3 regions of the Comamonas terrigena NBRC 13299 genome follow, and region 2 is predicted to be linked to each of the others. Evidence: predicted binding sites of a transcription regulator. Region 2 holds the regulator's gene; each other region holds the start of a gene.

Region 1 (5,522 bases), 410 kb from region 2:
GCAGTCCAGCGCCAGCTCCAGCAGCGCGTCGCTCAGCGTGCCCCAGAAGACAAAGGGCGACTGCGTGCCCGCCTTGCCGGCAAAACGACTGCGGATGGTGCTGCGGTAACGGCCATCTTGCAGCTCGGCCAGACAGGCATCGAACAGGGGCTGGCGGCGGGCCACAAAGTCGGGGGCTCCCAGATCGGCCGGTCCACTTTGGAAGGGGTGAAAGAACGCGCCCGGCAGCGGCGCGAAAATCGCCGGCCAGCACAGCAGGCCGAACAGCGAGTTGATAAGCGCATTCTCCACATAGAACACCGGTGCCTCGCCGCGGTGCCAGTGGTCGCGCAATGCGTACTCCACGGCCACCGGCTGGGCTGGCCGCGCCAGCACCACCTCGCTGCACAGCGCCGCCACGGCCGGAGCCAACGCAGCCTGGCGGGGGGCTCCGCCCAGGCCCGCGTTGCGGCGCAAGCGCGGCAGCATGCGGGCCACGCGCTGGGATTCCTCTTCACTTTCAGGTTCCGTCTGGGCCTGGGCCGCCAGGTCCAGGGCCTGTCCGAAGCACTGCATATGCTCCAGCACGCGGATATGCCGGTGGCGGGCGCCGGGGTAGGCGCTGGCGGTGTAGGCCTGGGCAGCGTTTTCCCAGTCCTGCGCCCGCTCGCATGCCTGCCCCAGGCGCAGCAGCAGCTTGGCGCGGCGCTGGTTCAGCCAGCGGTGGGGGCTTTCAAGCTGCCCAAGCGACTGCAGCAGCGCCCCGGCATCGCCCCCTGCATCCAGTGCCTGGCGGCTGGTGGAAATGGCCAGGTAGAAGTCCACATCGGCACGGCTCTGGAAAGCGCGTGAGGCGGCATCCAGCGCCACAGCTTCATAGCGGAAGATGCCCAGATCGGACAGCACAAACTCCGACCAGTCCTGGTGGAGGTTGCCAAAGAACATCAGCCGCAGCCGCTCACACACCTCACCCACCATCACGCGCCAAACGGGGTCCGTGGCCTGGGGGTGCCAGGCGGCATAGGGCTGAGGGTCAGTCTGCCCGTCCAGCGCGGCCAGCATGTCGGCCTTGCGCAACGTGGCCGCCAACCCGGCGCCTTTCAAGATGTCCAGCAGCTCGGACTTGGTGTGCAGGCCAAACAGTTCACCTAGCGCCATGGGCTCAGAAGTGCTGAGCCAGCCCATCTGCAGCAGCGGTACGGCCGCCTGGGCACTGTCGCCGATTTCCGCATACACCAGCTTGCTGGCCCGAAACCACGGCCCCTTGCGCATCACCATGCGCACCAGCAGAGCCTGCGTGGGCTCCGGCAGCAGGGCAAATCCAGCCAGAAAGCCGGCCTCCTCTTCACCCAGCAGGTCCCCATAGCGCTGCCCCAACCAGTTCAGCGCACGCTGAAAGTTGTGCAGGTAATACAGGCGATGGGGCGGGAAGGCAGCAGGCTGCGGCGCAGTCACGGGCGGGAAATGACAGAAAGTGGCGGGAACGGTTAGGCAACTGTATTTTTATACAGATTCATCACCTCTGCCCGGCCAATGCCTACCGCGCCAGCAGGGCCATGGGCAAGACAGGCCTGGCGCAAGGCCTGCGGCCCCTCTGCCTGGCCGCGCCAGCTTGACACCATCTTGATGGCCTACTGCGCAATCCCGACACGGGCTTGATGCCCGAATGCCTAGATTTCAGCCATCGCCACCACAGGCTGGAGCACCCAGCCAATTGACGTATGAAACCAGTCGCCATCCTCCAGCACGAAGCCGCACAAGGCCCCGGGGTGCTTTGGGAACATTTGCAACAGCAAGGCATTGCCTGTGAACTGATCAGTCCCTGCCAGGAAGGCCACGCGCCGGTGCGGGCGGCGGATTACCGCGGGGTGGTGGTGCTGGGCAGCAACCACTGTGCCAACGAACAGCTGCGCTGGATCGAACAGGAGCGCTGCCTGCTGCAGAACGCGCTGGCGCACGATGTGCCCGTGCTGGGCCACTGCTTTGGCGCACAGATGCTGGCACGCGCCATGGGTGCGCGGGTGTGGCGCAATCCCTGCCCCAACATCGGCTGGAGCAACGTATGGGTCACGCGCCAGGCGCAGGACCTGATGCAGCTGCCGCCCCGGATCACGCTGTTCAACTGGCACTACGACACGTTCGAGCTGCCCCAAGGCGCCTCGCGCAGCATGTACGGCGCGTTCTGTCTGAACAAGGGCTTTGTGCATGGCCGCCACTGGGCGTTCCAGGGCCACCTGGAAGTCACGGAGGACAGTGTCCGCGCCTGGTGCAGCGAAGGCCAGGACGAACTGCGCCGCGCCCCCGGCCCCGCCGTGCAGCGCGCACCGCAGATTCTGGCCCAGCTCCCCCAGCACCTGGCGCTGCTGCACGCCACGGCGCGGCGCACCTACAGCGCCTGGGCAGAGCAGTTGGACCGGCCAGCGCTGTTTCAGCTGGGGGCTCTGCCGGGCGCGCCTGCCACGGCCCCCCAACCCGGACGGATCCAACCCGGCCCCGAGCTGACACTACAGTACCAGGCACCGCTGGCACAGCAGACCAAAGCCATCCTGGCGCGCGCCGTGGGCTGATCACGTCGATAAAGCGGAACACCAGGGGGGCGCAGGCACGCGCCGCCTGGCCTCAGGGCGTGGCCTTGCCGGGGCTGCGCTGCCCCACCCGGGCCCGCAGCGTGGCCAGCAGCTCGGGCGGCAGGAACTTGAAGGCCAGCTGCAGCAGCAGATAGGCGATCACACCGTCATCCAGCCAGCCTAGGACGGGGATGAAGTCCGATACAAAATCCACAGGACTGACCACGTACAACGCTGCCAGCACCGTGGCCAGCTTGGCAGCCTTGGGCGCACGCGGATCCCGCAGCACCGCCCAGGCGAGCCGCAGCTCCTTGCGAAACACCGACAGCAGACGACCCAGCTTCCACATGGCAGACCTTTCTTTCCCCCGGCAGACGGTCCCGCAGCGACATGCCACGCAACCCGTCCTTCACATGCGGACAGTTTGGAAGATGACAAGGCTGCCGCCGCCTGCAATTGCTGCAGGGTGTAGCAGCAAGGGCGCCACCGCACCGGCCACTTAACTCGCTTCCACATCCCGCCCCCGCACCCCGCCCTTAATACTGCGATAACCCTGCATTTATAGAATCACTGGTTTTTTTGTGCGCGCGGGCGCGCAGGGGCAGCGGCATGCACATACTGATCGTGGAAGACAACAGCCTGGTGGCCAGTGGCATCAAGGCCGGATTGGAGCTGCACGGCTTTGCCTGCGACATTGCCCTCAATCTGGCCCTGGCCGACCGCCATCTGACCGCCGGCCATTTCGACGCCTGCGTGCTGGACCTGGGCCTTCCCGACGGTGACGGCCTGGCCCTGCTGCGCAGCTGGCGCGCCGCCGGCCTGCAGCTGCCGGTGCTGATACTGACTGCGCGCGGCACCATCGAAGACAAGGTGGCCGGCTTTCAGACCGGCACCGACGACTACCTGACCAAGCCCTTCGACCTGCAGGAGCTGGTGCTGCGACTGCACGCCCTGCTGCGCCGGGCCGGCGGCCGTGCCACCGATCTGATGGCGCTGGGCGACTGCCAGGTCAACACCGGCACCGGAGAGGTCTGGCGCAACGGTCAGCTGGTGGAGCTGTCCCGCCGCGAATGGGCGCTGCTGGCGGCGCTGCTGCAATCCCGAGGCCGGGTTCTGAACCTGGCCCAGCTGCACGACAGCCTGTACGGCTTTGACCTGGATGTGGGCAGCAACACGGTGAATGTGCATGTGCACCATCTGCGCAAGAAACTGGGCAGCGACATCATCGACACCGTGCGCGGCATCGGCTTTCGGCTGGGCGCGCGCTACTGCCAGCCCGGTCTCTGAAGATCCGGCATGAAACTGTTGCGCCGCTCCCCGGCCCCCACCAGCCTGCGCCTGCGCCTGGTGCTGGGACTGAGCCTGACGCTGTGCGTGCTGTGGGGCAGCGTGGCGGCCTGGATGTTTCCCACCATGCAGCGTGAGCTGCGCACCATGCTGGACGACCGGCTGATCGCCAGCGCCCGCATGGTGTCGGGCATCGTCCACCAGTTCCAGCCGGCGCAGGTGGATGCCATCACACCCGCTAACAACGCCCTGCTGTCGGTAATTGCCCGCGACGGCGTGGCCTGCGAGGTCAGCCTGGTGCGCAGCGAGGTGGACATCCTGCCGCTGGCCAAGACCAGCAACAGCCCCGACTTCACCCCGCTCACCCGCTCCGGCTTTGGCAGCATTGAAAAAGGCGGTAAATCCTGGCGCACCTATGTGCTGGAGGAAAACGGCATCCGCATTGCCACCGCCGACCGGCTGGACGTGCGCGAACAGCTGGTGCAATCCTTTGTCTATACCCTGGTGGTGCCCTTTGTGCTGGCCCTGGCCGGCGTGGTGCTGCTGACCTGGTGGATCTGCACCCTGGGTCTGGAGCCGCTGCACCGCCTGGGGGAAGAGCTGCAGCACCGCCCACCCCAGGACCCTTCGCCCGTGCAGACCGGCCAGGACACGGCCGAGCTGGCCCCGCTGGTGGGCAGCCTGAACCAATTGCTGGGCCGCATGAACCGCGCCATCGAGCACGAGCGCCGCTGGACGGCCGACGCCGCCCACGAGCTGCGCACCCCGCTGACCGCCATCAAAACCCATGTGCAGGTGGCACAGCTGGTGCTGGAACGCCACGCACCACCCGGCCCAGGCAGCCCGGGCAACCCCGCCAGCCAGGCTCTGAAGCAGGCCAGTGAAGGCATTGACCACATGCACGCCACACTGGAACAGCTGCTGCAACTGGCCCGCGTGGAAAGCGCCAGCACCGGCACGCCCCCCAGCACGGAGGGTACTGCCATCGCCGAGGCCCTGCACCTGGCCTGCCGCCAATCGCTGCAGCGCGCCAACAAGGGCGACACCCCCACGCCCAGGCTGCAGACCGACCTGGAACCCGCCGCACTGCACGACTGGGAGCTGCCGCTGGCCCCCGCCCTGCTGACCTGCGCCGTCACCAACCTGGTAGACAACGCCCTGCGCCACCACCTGGGCGAGCAACCCATCACCCTGCAACTGAGCCTGCAGCCTGCCGGCACGGGTACAGCTGGCGATACCGATGGCGTTGATGAAGGGCTCGACCCGGCCCATGGCACAACAAGCCACGGAACGGCGGGCACGACAGGGGTGGAGGCCTGTGCCAGCACGGCCACCGCCACCTTGCAGATCCAGGTGCGGGACCATGGCCCTGGATTGAGCGCCGAGGAATGCGCCCAGGCCCTGCAGCGCTTTTGGCGCAAGACATCAGCCACCCAGGGCAGCGGCCTGGGCCTGACCATCGTGCAGCGCATCGCCGAAAGCGTTGGCGGCCAGTTGCACCTGGCTCCGGACGCACCGGGATTGGTCGCGACCTTGTCGCTGCCGCTGCAGCGGGTGGCACACCGCGCGGCCTGAAGCGCCAGGGGCAATATCTGTCACTCTGGCGCCCCCAGATACCTCTTCGGCATCTTTGCAGGAGACGCCAGCAACCGCCAGCGTCATGCGCCCCGCAGGACGCCGCCGCGACGG
Region 2 (5,522 bases):
AGTCCTCGCGGAAAAACTGCTGCAAATCGGTGACGCCTGCTGCGCGCCATTGCGCGAACAACTGCTTGAGCCCGCTGTAATCCTCCATCCACAGGGATATGGGGGCGAGGTCAAACATGTCCTCAAAATCCAGGCCGCTCGCGAGAGAATTGGTCACCACTAACACCTCCGTGCGCGATTATTGCTTACCGCGCTGGGTGCACATTCCTCTTCTCTACCGGTTGTAAGTTTTTGTGAGAATTTCGTGCGCGCCACGCGACAGCTCCGTACAGCTGGCGCTGTGCAGACCCCGGGTTGGCGAGATTTTCCAGCGGACCTCGACTGCAACACGCTATCGCCTGCCTACCTGCGGGTTGGGCTCGCAGGCCTGCACGTATTCACGCCGCGCAACAAGCCCGCCCCCCACCCTATGGCGGCGTGGCCTGCCGCACCGGCACGGATTTCGGGCTAGCGGTCCGTGCGCGGCCAGCCCATCAATTCCAGCATCAGACTGGTGCGCGCCTTCACGGCAGACAAGGCGCTGACACGGCTGTCATCGGCGTCTTCGGCCTGCACAATGCGCCCGCGCTCGCAACGCGTGCTGCGGCGTACCGCCAGGCCCCGGCTTTGCGCCACTTCGAGTGCGGCATCCAACGCCTGGTGGGTGGTGCCGTTGCCTGTGCCGGCCACCACCAGCCCGCGCACGCCAGCGCTGCACAGCGCCTGGACCACCGCCTGCATCACCGGCCCGCTGCAGCCTGCATGACTAACCAGGATTTCCACCTGAGGCCATTCGGCAGGCGGGCGCAGCGCGCCCACCGGCGGAATCTTCGGCGCCGACAGAGCGGCCCCGTCCACGGCGCCGGCCCAGCGTACCCGCCCCTCTTCCACCCAGCCCTGCGGGCCCCTGTCACCGCCGTCAAATGCGTCCACCCGGTAGGGATGCACCTTGCGCACCTGGCGGGCACTGAACACCAGCCCGGCCATCACGGCCAGCACGCCGCGCCCGGCCGCATGGACATCGGCTGTGCAAATCACAGCATCCCGCAGATTGCCAGGCCCATCGGCCGAAATGGCACTGGCCGGACGCATGGCACAGGTCAGCACCACGGGTTTGGCTGGCTGCAGCACACACTGCAAGAACCAGGCGGTTTCTTCCAGGGTATCGGTGCCGTGGGTGATGACAATGCCCCCCACATCGGCACGCTCCAGCAATTGGCTGCAGCGCACTGCCAGCGCATGCCAGGTGGTGTGGTCCATGTCCTTGCTGTCCAGCTGGGCCACTTGTTCGGCCTGCAGTGGTGCTTTTGCAACGCGTTCCAGGTCGGGCACCGCCTGCAGCAGTTGCGCCACACCCAGCTGTGCCGGACGGTAGCCCACATGGGCCCCCGCAGAGTCCGCGACCCCGGCAATCGTGCCGCCGGTCCCCAGAATGACGATGGTTTTGCCACTTTCCACTTGCAGTCCTTTGCAAACTGGTCAAAAATACAGGTACTGGATGAACGCACAGTATTCATCCCCATTGATCGAGGAATGCCCATGGACCACCCCAAGCTCACCCCCCGGCAGCAGCAGATTCTGGATCTGATCCAGTCTGCCATCAGCCGCACTGGCGCGCCCCCAACCCGGGCCGAGATCGCCAGCACGCTGGGTTTCAAGTCGGCCAATGCCTCGGAGGAACACCTCAAGGCCCTGGCCCGCAAGGGCGTGATCGAGCTGGTCAGCGGCACTTCGCGCGGCATCCGCCTGTGCGTGGACACCGTGCGCAGCATCAACGCAGCCCGCGGCAACGTCTTTGCCCTGCCTCTTACCGCCATGCAGCCGCTGCTGCTGCCGCTGGTGGGCCGTGTCGCTGCAGGCTCGCCCATTCTGGCCCAAGAACACATCGACCAGACCTATTCGGTGGAAGCCAGCATGTTCGCCCACAAGCCCGACTACCTGCTGAAGGTGCGCGGCATGTCCATGCGGGACGCCGGCATCCTGGACGGCGACCTGCTGGCCGTGCAGTCCACCCATGAGGCCCGCAACGGCCAGATCGTCGTGGCCCGCCTGGGTGATGACGTCACCGTCAAGCGCCTGCGCCGCACCGGCTCGCAGATCGAACTGCTGCCAGAAAACCCCGACTACCCCGTCATCCAGGTCAATCCCGAGGAGCCCTTCGCCATCGAAGGGCTGGCCGTGGGCCTGATCCGCAACTCGGCGCACATGTAGCGCACGGCCCTTCTACCGGGCTTCCAGTGGCGCGCTCAGCGTTGCCACCCAGGCCCTTGACCGCGGAAGCGCCGCCCAGCCGCTTCCGCCACCACCACGGTTCTGTACTGCGGCCTGCGCGGCCGTGCGGGGCCGTTTTGCCCAGAATTTGTCTCTCCGATCAGGTGTGTGCAGCCTGAGGGAGTAGGTTTGCCCGGAAAACTGCACAACAGAAAGCGAGCTCCCCCATGCGCCTGTTCACCACCTCCAGCACCCCGGTCGGCTTTACCCTCACTGCCCCCTTGTCCATGCCGATCCAGCGCCATCCGGGCCTGCGCGCCCATCGTGCGGCAGCGTCTGCTGGCACAAACGCAGCATCCGCCGCCAGTGCCAACGACAGCCGCTATTTCAGCGTGGCCATGGACGACAAGGTGCGCGTCCTGCGTCGCGACGTGGGCGACCGCGCCCGCATGGTGCTCAGCGGTCGCATGGCCGATGTCTGCGCCGCCCTGGAAAACATGAGCCGCGCCGAAACGGTGTCCTTGGCTGGCTGAGCCATGCCGCCCGGCGCCGCCATACGCGGCCCGTGTGCGGCACCAGATCCTGCGCAGGGAGAATTGCAGCGTCCGAACTTGCCAGGCCTGCGCGCGCAAGGGGCGCAATCCCGGAACATCTGGCAGTCCGGCGGACTGCCCCCGTACTGCAGCGCATGCACCACGGCAACCGGCTTCAGGCTCGCCTACACGCCATCTGCCCCTGGCCGCACCGCCCTGTTCTCGTCTGTCACAGCAGGCAGCACACGGCCTGCACAAATACCGCACTGCTGCACGCAGAGGGCACAATGGCGGCATGAGCCAGATTTCTGCCCACATCGCCGACCTGCGCAAGAGCTACGAGCGCGCAGAACTCAATGAAGACGCATCCAAAGCGGATCCCCTGGCACAGTTCGACCAGTGGCTGCAGGAAGCCGTGAGCGCGCAAGTGGCAGAGCCCAATGCCATGACCGTGGCCACGGTAGGCAACGATCTGCGCCCCAGCACACGCATCGTGCTCATCAAGGGCTATGACGCACGCGGCATCGTCTGGTACACCAATTACGACAGCCGCAAAGGCAACGAGCTGGCGGGCAACCCGTTTGCAGCACTGCAGTTCCACTGGGTAGAGCTGGAGCGCGTGGTCCGCATCGAAGGCCGGGTCGAACGCGTCAGCGACGAGGAAAGCGACACCTACTTCCACAGCCGCCCGCTGGACTCCCGCATCGGCGCCTGGGCCAGCCCGCAAAGCCAGGTCATATCCAGCCGCAGCGTGCTGGTGGCCAACGCCGCCAAATATGGCGCCCAGTTCCTGCTCAAGCCTCCGCGCCCCCCGCACTGGGGCGGCTTCCGTCTGGTGCCCGACCGCTGGGAATTCTGGCAGGGCCGCAAGAGCCGCTTGCACGACCGTCTGCGTTACCGCACCGAAAGCGGGCCAGACGACAGCCAGGTTTGGGTACGTGAACGACTTGCGCCCTGAATAGCGCTTTTTGAACGAAAACCGCTCAAGTCCCCGCAGCGTACGCCGATACAACACATATCGGTGTACGCGCCAAGTCTAGGCGGTGCGCCCAAGCCCCGGCGCTCGCGCAGCCGGGGCTTTTTCTATGTCCCAGACGCGGCCCCTGGGCTGTAGCGCATAGGCATCGCGGGACACTGGGCAGCGTCTCAGCCCCTCCCGCGCCCTTGCACCGCCAGCGGGTGCATTGCCTCGCGCCATGTCCCACGGCCTCGCATCAGTACTGCCTGCAGGCTGTCTGCTGCATACGCCCCATACAACGCAGCAAACCCTGGAAGCCCGCTGCGACCAAGGCCATGGGAGCGAACGCGCCCCCGATATGTGTGCCCCCGATGTGTCGCAGCCTCACCAATAGCACAGCAGCCCCGCTGTGCCGCACGGTGCAGGCTCACCGCGGTGACCTAGGCCCAGCGCTGCAACACCGTCAGCACCACCGGCAGCGTGACCAGGGCCAGCGCGGTGGAAACCGCAATGCTGGCCGTGACTTCGTCCTCCCCCACTTCATAGCGCTGAGTAAACAGAAACACATTGGCGCCCACGGGCAAGGCCGCAGCCAGCGCCATGGCGGCCATCGCCGGGCCGCGCAGACCCAGCAACCAGGCACAGCCCAGGAATACGGCGGGGTGCACCACAGTCTTCACCACGGCAATGCGCAGCGCAGCACTCAGGTTACCCCGTACCCGGCCATAGGCCAGCGTCACCCCCACCAGCAGCAGCGACATGGGGCCCAGCGCCTGCCCCATCAACTGCAGCGGCGTATCCACTACCTCGGGCACAGACAAACCGGTCTGGGCGTAGAGCACCCCGGCAATGATGGGCAGCGGAATCGGGTGCAGGATGCTGTTCTTCACCGCCTGGGCAATCGTGCGGCCCATGCCGCGCGCATCCGCTTGGCCTGCACGGCTGGCCTGGCGCGCGGCGGCCAGTTCAAAAATGATGGTGCCGCTGGTCAGCAGCACCAGGGCGTGCACCGAAATCAGGGTGAACAGCGTGACCAGACCCTGCTCGCCATAGGCCAGGCTCATCAGCGGGATACCGATCATCACCGTGTTGCTGAAGGTATTGGCCAGTGCGCGTGCTGCACCCAGCGTGGTGAAGCCCTGCACCAGCATGGTCACGGCGAACACCAGGGCCACGGCCAGAAAGTACACCCCGATGGGGGCAAAGTCCAGGTCCGTCAGCTTCACCTGCATCATGGTGCGAAACAGCAGCGCCGGCGTCAGCACATAGAACACCAGATTCGACAGATCCCGTACGGCAGCGTGGCGCACCCACTGCAGCTTGGCCAGGCAGATGCCCAGGCCAATCATCAAAATCACAGGCAACAGGGCAGAGAAAGCGGGAGAGTTCACCAAAGATTCCTGAAAAACAACGCAGCAGCGCCCTGCCGAAGACCGCCAGGACCTGCACAGCACCTTCACCGCATCCGCACAAAGCGTGCCGGCCCAGCGTTCCGCAAAGTCGCAGTCTTCCCACGGGGCACGGGGCACGGGGCACGGGGCACGGGGCACGGGGCACGGGCAACGCTACGGGGCTTGTGCTGCGGCCCGCATGATAGGCCACGGCAATCCCCTGCGAAGGCAGGATGCTTCGGGATCTGCAACGTTCTCGGCATCCGGGGGGGCCGCGACTTCCCCGGACAGCCACAGCGACTTTGGCGACCTTACCGCCCAAACTGCGCATCATTCCTATTTATAATCATTGTTGAGTTTTGTCACCAACCCTCTTTCTGCCGTGCCGCCGCCTGCCCTGCTGACCACAGCGGCCTGAACGCAGCCTCTCCCCCTTCTCTTTCATGTCCT
Region 3 (5,522 bases), 1.1 Mb from region 2:
AGCGGCGGACGGGCAATGCACACATGGCCGGCCTCCATCAGCTTGGGGAAATGCTTGAAGAACAGCGTCAGCAGCAGCACCTGGATGTGGGAGCCGTCCACGTCGGCATCGGACAGGATGCAGATCTTGCCGTAGCGCAGGCCGGACAGATCCACCACGTCATCCGGACCATGCGGATCGACACCGATGGCCACCGAGATGTCGTGAATTTCGGTGTTGGCAAACAGGCGGTCGCGGTCCACTTCCCAGGTATTGAGCACCTTGCCGCGCAGCGGCAGCACGGCCTGGGTCTCCTTGTCCCGTCCCATCTTGGCGGAGCCGCCGGCCGAATCGCCTTCGACCAGGAACACCTCGTTGTGGGCCAGGTCGCGGCTTTCGCAATCGGTGAGCTTGCCGGGCAGCACGGCCACGCCGGAACCTTTGCGCTTTTCCACCTTCTGGCCGGCGCGCTGGCGCGTCTGCGCGGCCTTGATGGCCAGTTCGGCCAGCTTCTTGCCGTGCTCCACATGCTCGTTCAGCCACAGCTCCAGCGCCGGGCGCACAAAGCCCGAGACCAGGCGCACGGCATCACGGGAGTTCAGCCGCTCCTTGATCTGGCCCTGGAACTGGGGGTCCAGCACCTTGGCCGAGAGCACATAGCTGGCGCGGGCGAACACATCGTCCGGCATCAGCTTGACGCCCTTGGGCAACAGCGAATGCATGTCGATGAACGCCTTGACCGCCTGGAACAGGCCGTCGCGCAGGCCGCTGTCGTGCGTGCCGCCGGCGGTGGTGGGAATCAGGTTGACATAGCTCTCGCGCAGCGGCGCACCTTCTTCGGTGAAGGCCACACACCAGGCCGCACCTTCGCCTTCGGCAAAGTTGTCGTTGTGCCGGTCGGCAAAGCCCTCGCCCTCGAACAGGGGAATGACGGGGTCGCCCGCCAGGCTTTGCGCCAGATAGTCGCGCAGGCCGCCCTTGTACTGCCAGCTTTGCGTGTCGCGGTTCTTGTCGTTGACCAGGGACACGCTCACGCCGGGCATCAGCACCGCCTTGCTGCGCAGCAGGTGCACCATCTCGCCCATGGGCAGGTTGGACGATTCAAAGTATTTGGCGTCCGGCCAGGCACGCACGGTGGTGCCCTGCTTGCGCTCGCCGCTTTGCAGCGGGCGCACGGTCAGGGGCTCGATCACATCGCCACCGGCAAACACCAGATGGGCCACCTTGCCGTCGCGGTGCACGGTGACTTCCATGCGCGTGGACAGCGCATTCGTCACCGACACGCCCACGCCGTGCAGACCACCGGAGAAGCTGTAGGCGCCGCCCTGACCCTTGTCGAACTTGCCGCCGGCATGCAGGCGGGTGAAGACCAGCTCCACCACAGGGGCGCCTTCTTCGGGGTGCAGGCCAAAGGGAATGCCGCGGCCATCGTCTTCCACGCTGACCGAGCCATCGGTATGCAGCGAGACCTTGATGCGCTTGCCGTAGCCGGCCAGGGCTTCGTCGGCCGCGTTGTCGATCACCTCCTGCAGGATGTGCAGGGGGTTGTCGGTGCGGGTGTACATGCCGGGGCGTTGCTTGACCGGCTCCAGGCCCTTGAGGACGCGGATCGAACCTTCCGAATATTCGGGAATGGAAGTAGAGGGTTTGGCTGCCATGGGGGCGAATTGTAGTGCGCGCACCAGCGCACAGCTGGATAAATAAACAGTTACCCCTGACGCCATTGCTTGCACATGCGCAAGCGCCGGGGCATTTCCGGGCGCAACGCTAACACAGCAGGCTGTCGCGCCGGAGTCCATTCGCGAGGTGGGGCTGCCCCACAGGTAGCGGGTGAACTGGATACATTCCACAGCTATGCAAAACCAAAACAACACCACCAACCGCCTGCCCATGCTGCAGGTGCTGCTGTGCGGGGGTGCAGTGGTCACCTTGTCCATGGGCATACGCCACGGCTTCGGCCTGTGGCTGCAACCCATCACCCAGGAAATGGGCTGGACCCGCGAATCCTTTGCCCTGGCGATTGCCATCCAGAACCTGTCCTGGGGCGTGCTGGGCATCTTCGTGGGCATGATGGCCGACAAGCTGGGCGCCTTCAAGGTGCTGATCGGCGGCGCCATCCTGTATGCGCTGGGTCTGGTGGGCATGGCGCTGTCGCCCTCCACCTTGCTGTTTGCGCTCACGGCCGGGGTGCTGATCGGTGCCGCCCAGGCCGGCACCACCTATGCGGTGATCTATGGCGTGCTGGGGCGGCAGATTCCGCCCGACCGCCGCAGCTGGGCCATGGGCGTGACGGCGGCAGCCGGTTCGTTCGGCCAGTTCTTCATGGTGCCGGTGGAAGGCGGGCTGATTGCGCAGTTCGGCTGGTCCAACGCGCTGCTGATCCTGGCCGTGATCGCCCTGGTGATTGCCGCCCTGGCCTTTGGCCTGCGCGAGCCCGGCTTTGGCGGCACGGCAGGTGCTGCGCCCCAGCGCGACCAGACCATCGGCCAGGCCCTGGCCGAAGCCTGGACCAACCCCAGCTTTGTGCTGCTGCTGTCGGGCTACTTTGTCTGCGGCTTCCAGGTGATGTTCATCGGCGTGCACATGCCCAGCTACCTGAAGGACTTTGGCATTGCCCCCCAGGTGGCCAGCTATTCCCTGGCGTTGGTGGGCCTGTTCAACATCTTCGGCACCTACATCGCCGGGAATCTGGGCCAGAAAATGCCCAAGCGCTACCTGCTGTCGGGCATCTACGGGCTGCGCTCGGTGGTCATCATTGCCTTCCTGCTGGCCCCGCTGTCGCCCTGGTCGGTCTACCTCTTCTCGGCCGCCATGGGCTTTCTGTGGCTGTCCACCGTACCGCTGACCAATGCCACCATCGCCCAGATCTTCGGTGTGCAGCATCTGTCCATGCTGGGCGGTTTTGTGTTCTGCAGCCACCAGGTGGGCAGTTTCCTGGGCGTGTGGCTGGGCGGCTACCTGTATGACCGCAACGGCAATTACGACATGGTCTGGTATCTGGCGATTGCGCTGGGCATTTTTGCCGCCGTTGTCAACCTGCCGGTGCGTGAGCAGGCCCTGGTGCGCAAGCCGGCCGCCGCCTGACCGGTCTCTCACCGCCGTTCAGCGCTACCATCGCAGCCATGCATACCCCCGGCACCGCACCGCCCTCTGTCCCGCCCCGGCTGCACGGCTGGCGGCGGGCGCTGGTCTGGGCGGTCATCGCCGCGGTGCTGGCAGCAGTGTTTGCCCTGTATCTGCAGCCGGACTTCATGGTCACACTCGCCAACCAGGTCTGGGCCTGCTTCTGAGCCTGGGGGCAGCCCGCCCCGGCGGCATGGCCGGGAGGTCTCATGCCCCGCATCCTCATCACCGGCGCCTCTGACGGCATCGGCGTCGAAATGGCGCTCCAACTGGCACGGCACCACCAGCAATCGCTGCAGCTGACCCTGGCCGCGCGCAACCTCGACAAACTGCAGTCCGTGGCGGACCAGTGCCAGGCCCATGGCGCCCAGTTGCTGGCCGTGCCCACCGATGTCTCCGACGAGGCGGCCTGCCGCGCCCTGGTGGCACAGAGCGCGCAGCAGTTTAGCGGCCTGGACGTGCTGGTCAACAACGCCGGCGTATCGGCCCATGCCCTGTTCGAAGAAGTGAGTGCCGAGCACCTGGCCTGGTACGAGCAGCTGATGCGCACCAATTTCTGGGGCAGTGTGTGGTGCACCCATGCCGCCTTGCCGCACCTGAAAGCCTCGCACGGCAGCATCGTGGCCGTGTCCTCGCTGGCCGGGCTGGTGGGCGTGCCCGGGCGCACGGCCTACAGCGCCAGCAAGTTCGCCCAGGCCGGCTTTTTCGAAGCGCTGCGCGCCGAACTGAAACCGGCCGGCGTCAGCGTGACCACGGCCTACCCCGGCGTGGTGGACACCCGCATCCGTTACCACGGCTACAACGCCCAAGGCCAGGCCGCCGGCGTCAGCGGCCTGAAGGAGGAACATGCCATGCCCGTGGCCGAATGCGCGCGGCTGATCCTGCAGGGCATGGAACGCCGCCAACGCGAGGTGGTCATGACACGCCAAGGAAAACTGGGCCGCTGGGTCAAGCTCATTGCCCCCAGTGTGGTGGAACGCATGGCGCTGGCGGCCCTGCAGCGTCCGCTTGGCAGCCATTGACCCTGGTCAGCCCAGGCCGTCTGCACCACCTGCCCCCAAGGTACAGGCTGCTATAGTTTTCTACATGATCCACGCCACGCCACCTGCCTCCACACTCCCGCAAGCCCAGCCAGCACCGTCCCCCTGGATCGAGCGCTGGCGCCATCTGCTGCCGGCCGGCTGCAGCGTGCTGGATGTGGCCTGCGGCAGCGGCCGCCACCTGCGCTGGCTGGCCGCCAATGGCCATGCCATGACCGGGGTGGACCGCGATGCAGCCGCACTGGCCGCACTGCCCGGTCTGGGCGAGCTGCTCTGCGCCGATATCGAAAACGGCCCCTGGCCGCTGCCGGGGCGCCAGTTCGGCGCGGTGGTGGTCACCAACTACCTGTGGCGCCCCCTGTGGCCGCAGATCCTGGACAGTGTGGCGCCCGGCGGCGTGCTGCTGTATGAAACCTTCGGCCAGGGCAACGAAGCTTTTGGCAAACCGTCACGCCCGGACTTTCTGCTGGCCCCCGGCGAGCTGCTGCAGGTCTGCACCGGCTGGCAGGTGGTGGCCTATGAATGCGGCCAGCTGCGCCAGCCTGACCGCGTGGTGCAGCGCATCGCCGCCATCCGCCCAGCGGGCAGCGCGCTCCCGGCCCGGCTGACGCCTTAACCCGGTCATCCGGCCTTCCACCGGTTCGAAGCCTTCAGCACGGGGGGCCCGCGGTCGCCTTAAAACCAGAACCACACCCCCGCCCCGGCCTGCCAAGGACTGCGGCGCAGGCACATGGAATCACCCGCCACGGGCACGTGCACACCACACGCCATGGCAGGGCCTCCCGGCAACACCCGCCCATCTCCGGGATTGCACGTGCGGCCTTTGAAACCCGTCCCTCCCGACACTCTCACTGAAGTTCTGCTCTCCATGCCCACCTACGCCCTGCTGCTGGCCCACGACGAATACCCCAGTTCCACCACCGCATGGCCCGCCCGCCCGGCTGCCTCGGGCAGCCCCTGCGACGGCTGGGCCGAATGGTTCGACCACACGCCTTTGCTGTTCAGCCTGCTGATGGGCGATGCCCAGCACCTGCCCACGCTGGTACCTTGCAGCGCCTACGGGGACAACGAAGGCCTGTCCTCCCTAGCCGCCCCCATGGACGGCGTGAAAGCCCGCTGGCAATGGCTCAAGTCCCAGATGGAGCCGCTGCCCGCGCATTGGCCTGAGGCTCAGCGCCGGCAATGGCAGGACATCGACCAGGCCATTACCACCAGCACGCGCCGCTGGCTGCTGCTGGACTGCGCCACGCTGTGCCCGCATGACTTTGACGAGCCCGCATACACCGCCTTTTTGCAGGCCCAGCGCGATCAATGCCTGTTGTGGGACTGCAGCACCACGGGCCTGCCCGAGGTGCTGCACAGCCTGCTGCAATCGCCCGC

What was found. The regulator LexA, encoded in region 2, represses DNA repair genes until DNA is damaged. The targets are predictions, from matches to a motif close to ACTGTATNNNNATACAGT.
Region 1: a site for LexA is predicted at 1,474-1,491, ahead of CT3_RS08935 (VRR-NUC domain-containing protein). Genes of this name have one in related genera too.
Region 3: a site for LexA is predicted at 1,671-1,688, ahead of CT3_RS05970 (DNA topoisomerase IV subunit B). Genes of this name have one in related genera too.

Annotation. Positions count from the first base shown of each region.
Region 1 is NZ_AP019749.1:1,946,972-1,952,493, reverse strand. Features, by position in the region: gene CT3_RS08935 (VRR-NUC domain-containing protein) at 1-1,434, opposite strand, end outside; gene CT3_RS08930 (type 1 glutamine amidotransferase) at 1,701-2,546, shown strand; gene CT3_RS08925 (YkvA family protein) at 2,599-2,895, opposite strand; gene CT3_RS08920 (response regulator) at 3,156-3,833, shown strand; gene CT3_RS08915 (ATP-binding protein) at 3,843-5,408, shown strand.
Region 2 is NZ_AP019749.1:2,353,179-2,358,700, forward strand. Features, by position in the region: gene CT3_RS10660 (sensor domain-containing diguanylate cyclase) at 1-118, opposite strand, end outside; gene CT3_RS10665 (asparaginase) at 448-1,437, opposite strand; gene lexA (transcriptional repressor LexA) at 1,519-2,190, shown strand; gene CT3_RS10675 (hypothetical protein) at 2,418-2,723, shown strand; gene pdxH (pyridoxamine 5'-phosphate oxidase) at 3,019-3,681, shown strand; gene CT3_RS10685 (AEC family transporter) at 4,122-5,072, opposite strand; gene CT3_RS10690 (TonB-dependent receptor family protein) at 5,516-5,522, shown strand, end outside.
Region 3 is NZ_AP019749.1:1,288,447-1,293,968, reverse strand. Features, by position in the region: gene CT3_RS05970 (DNA topoisomerase IV subunit B) at 1-1,637, opposite strand, end outside; gene CT3_RS05965 (MFS transporter) at 1,870-3,063, shown strand; gene CT3_RS21165 (hypothetical protein) at 3,102-3,269, shown strand; gene CT3_RS05960 (SDR family oxidoreductase) at 3,312-4,124, shown strand; gene CT3_RS05955 (class I SAM-dependent methyltransferase) at 4,189-4,758, shown strand; gene CT3_RS05950 (DUF6630 family protein) at 5,011-5,522, shown strand, end outside.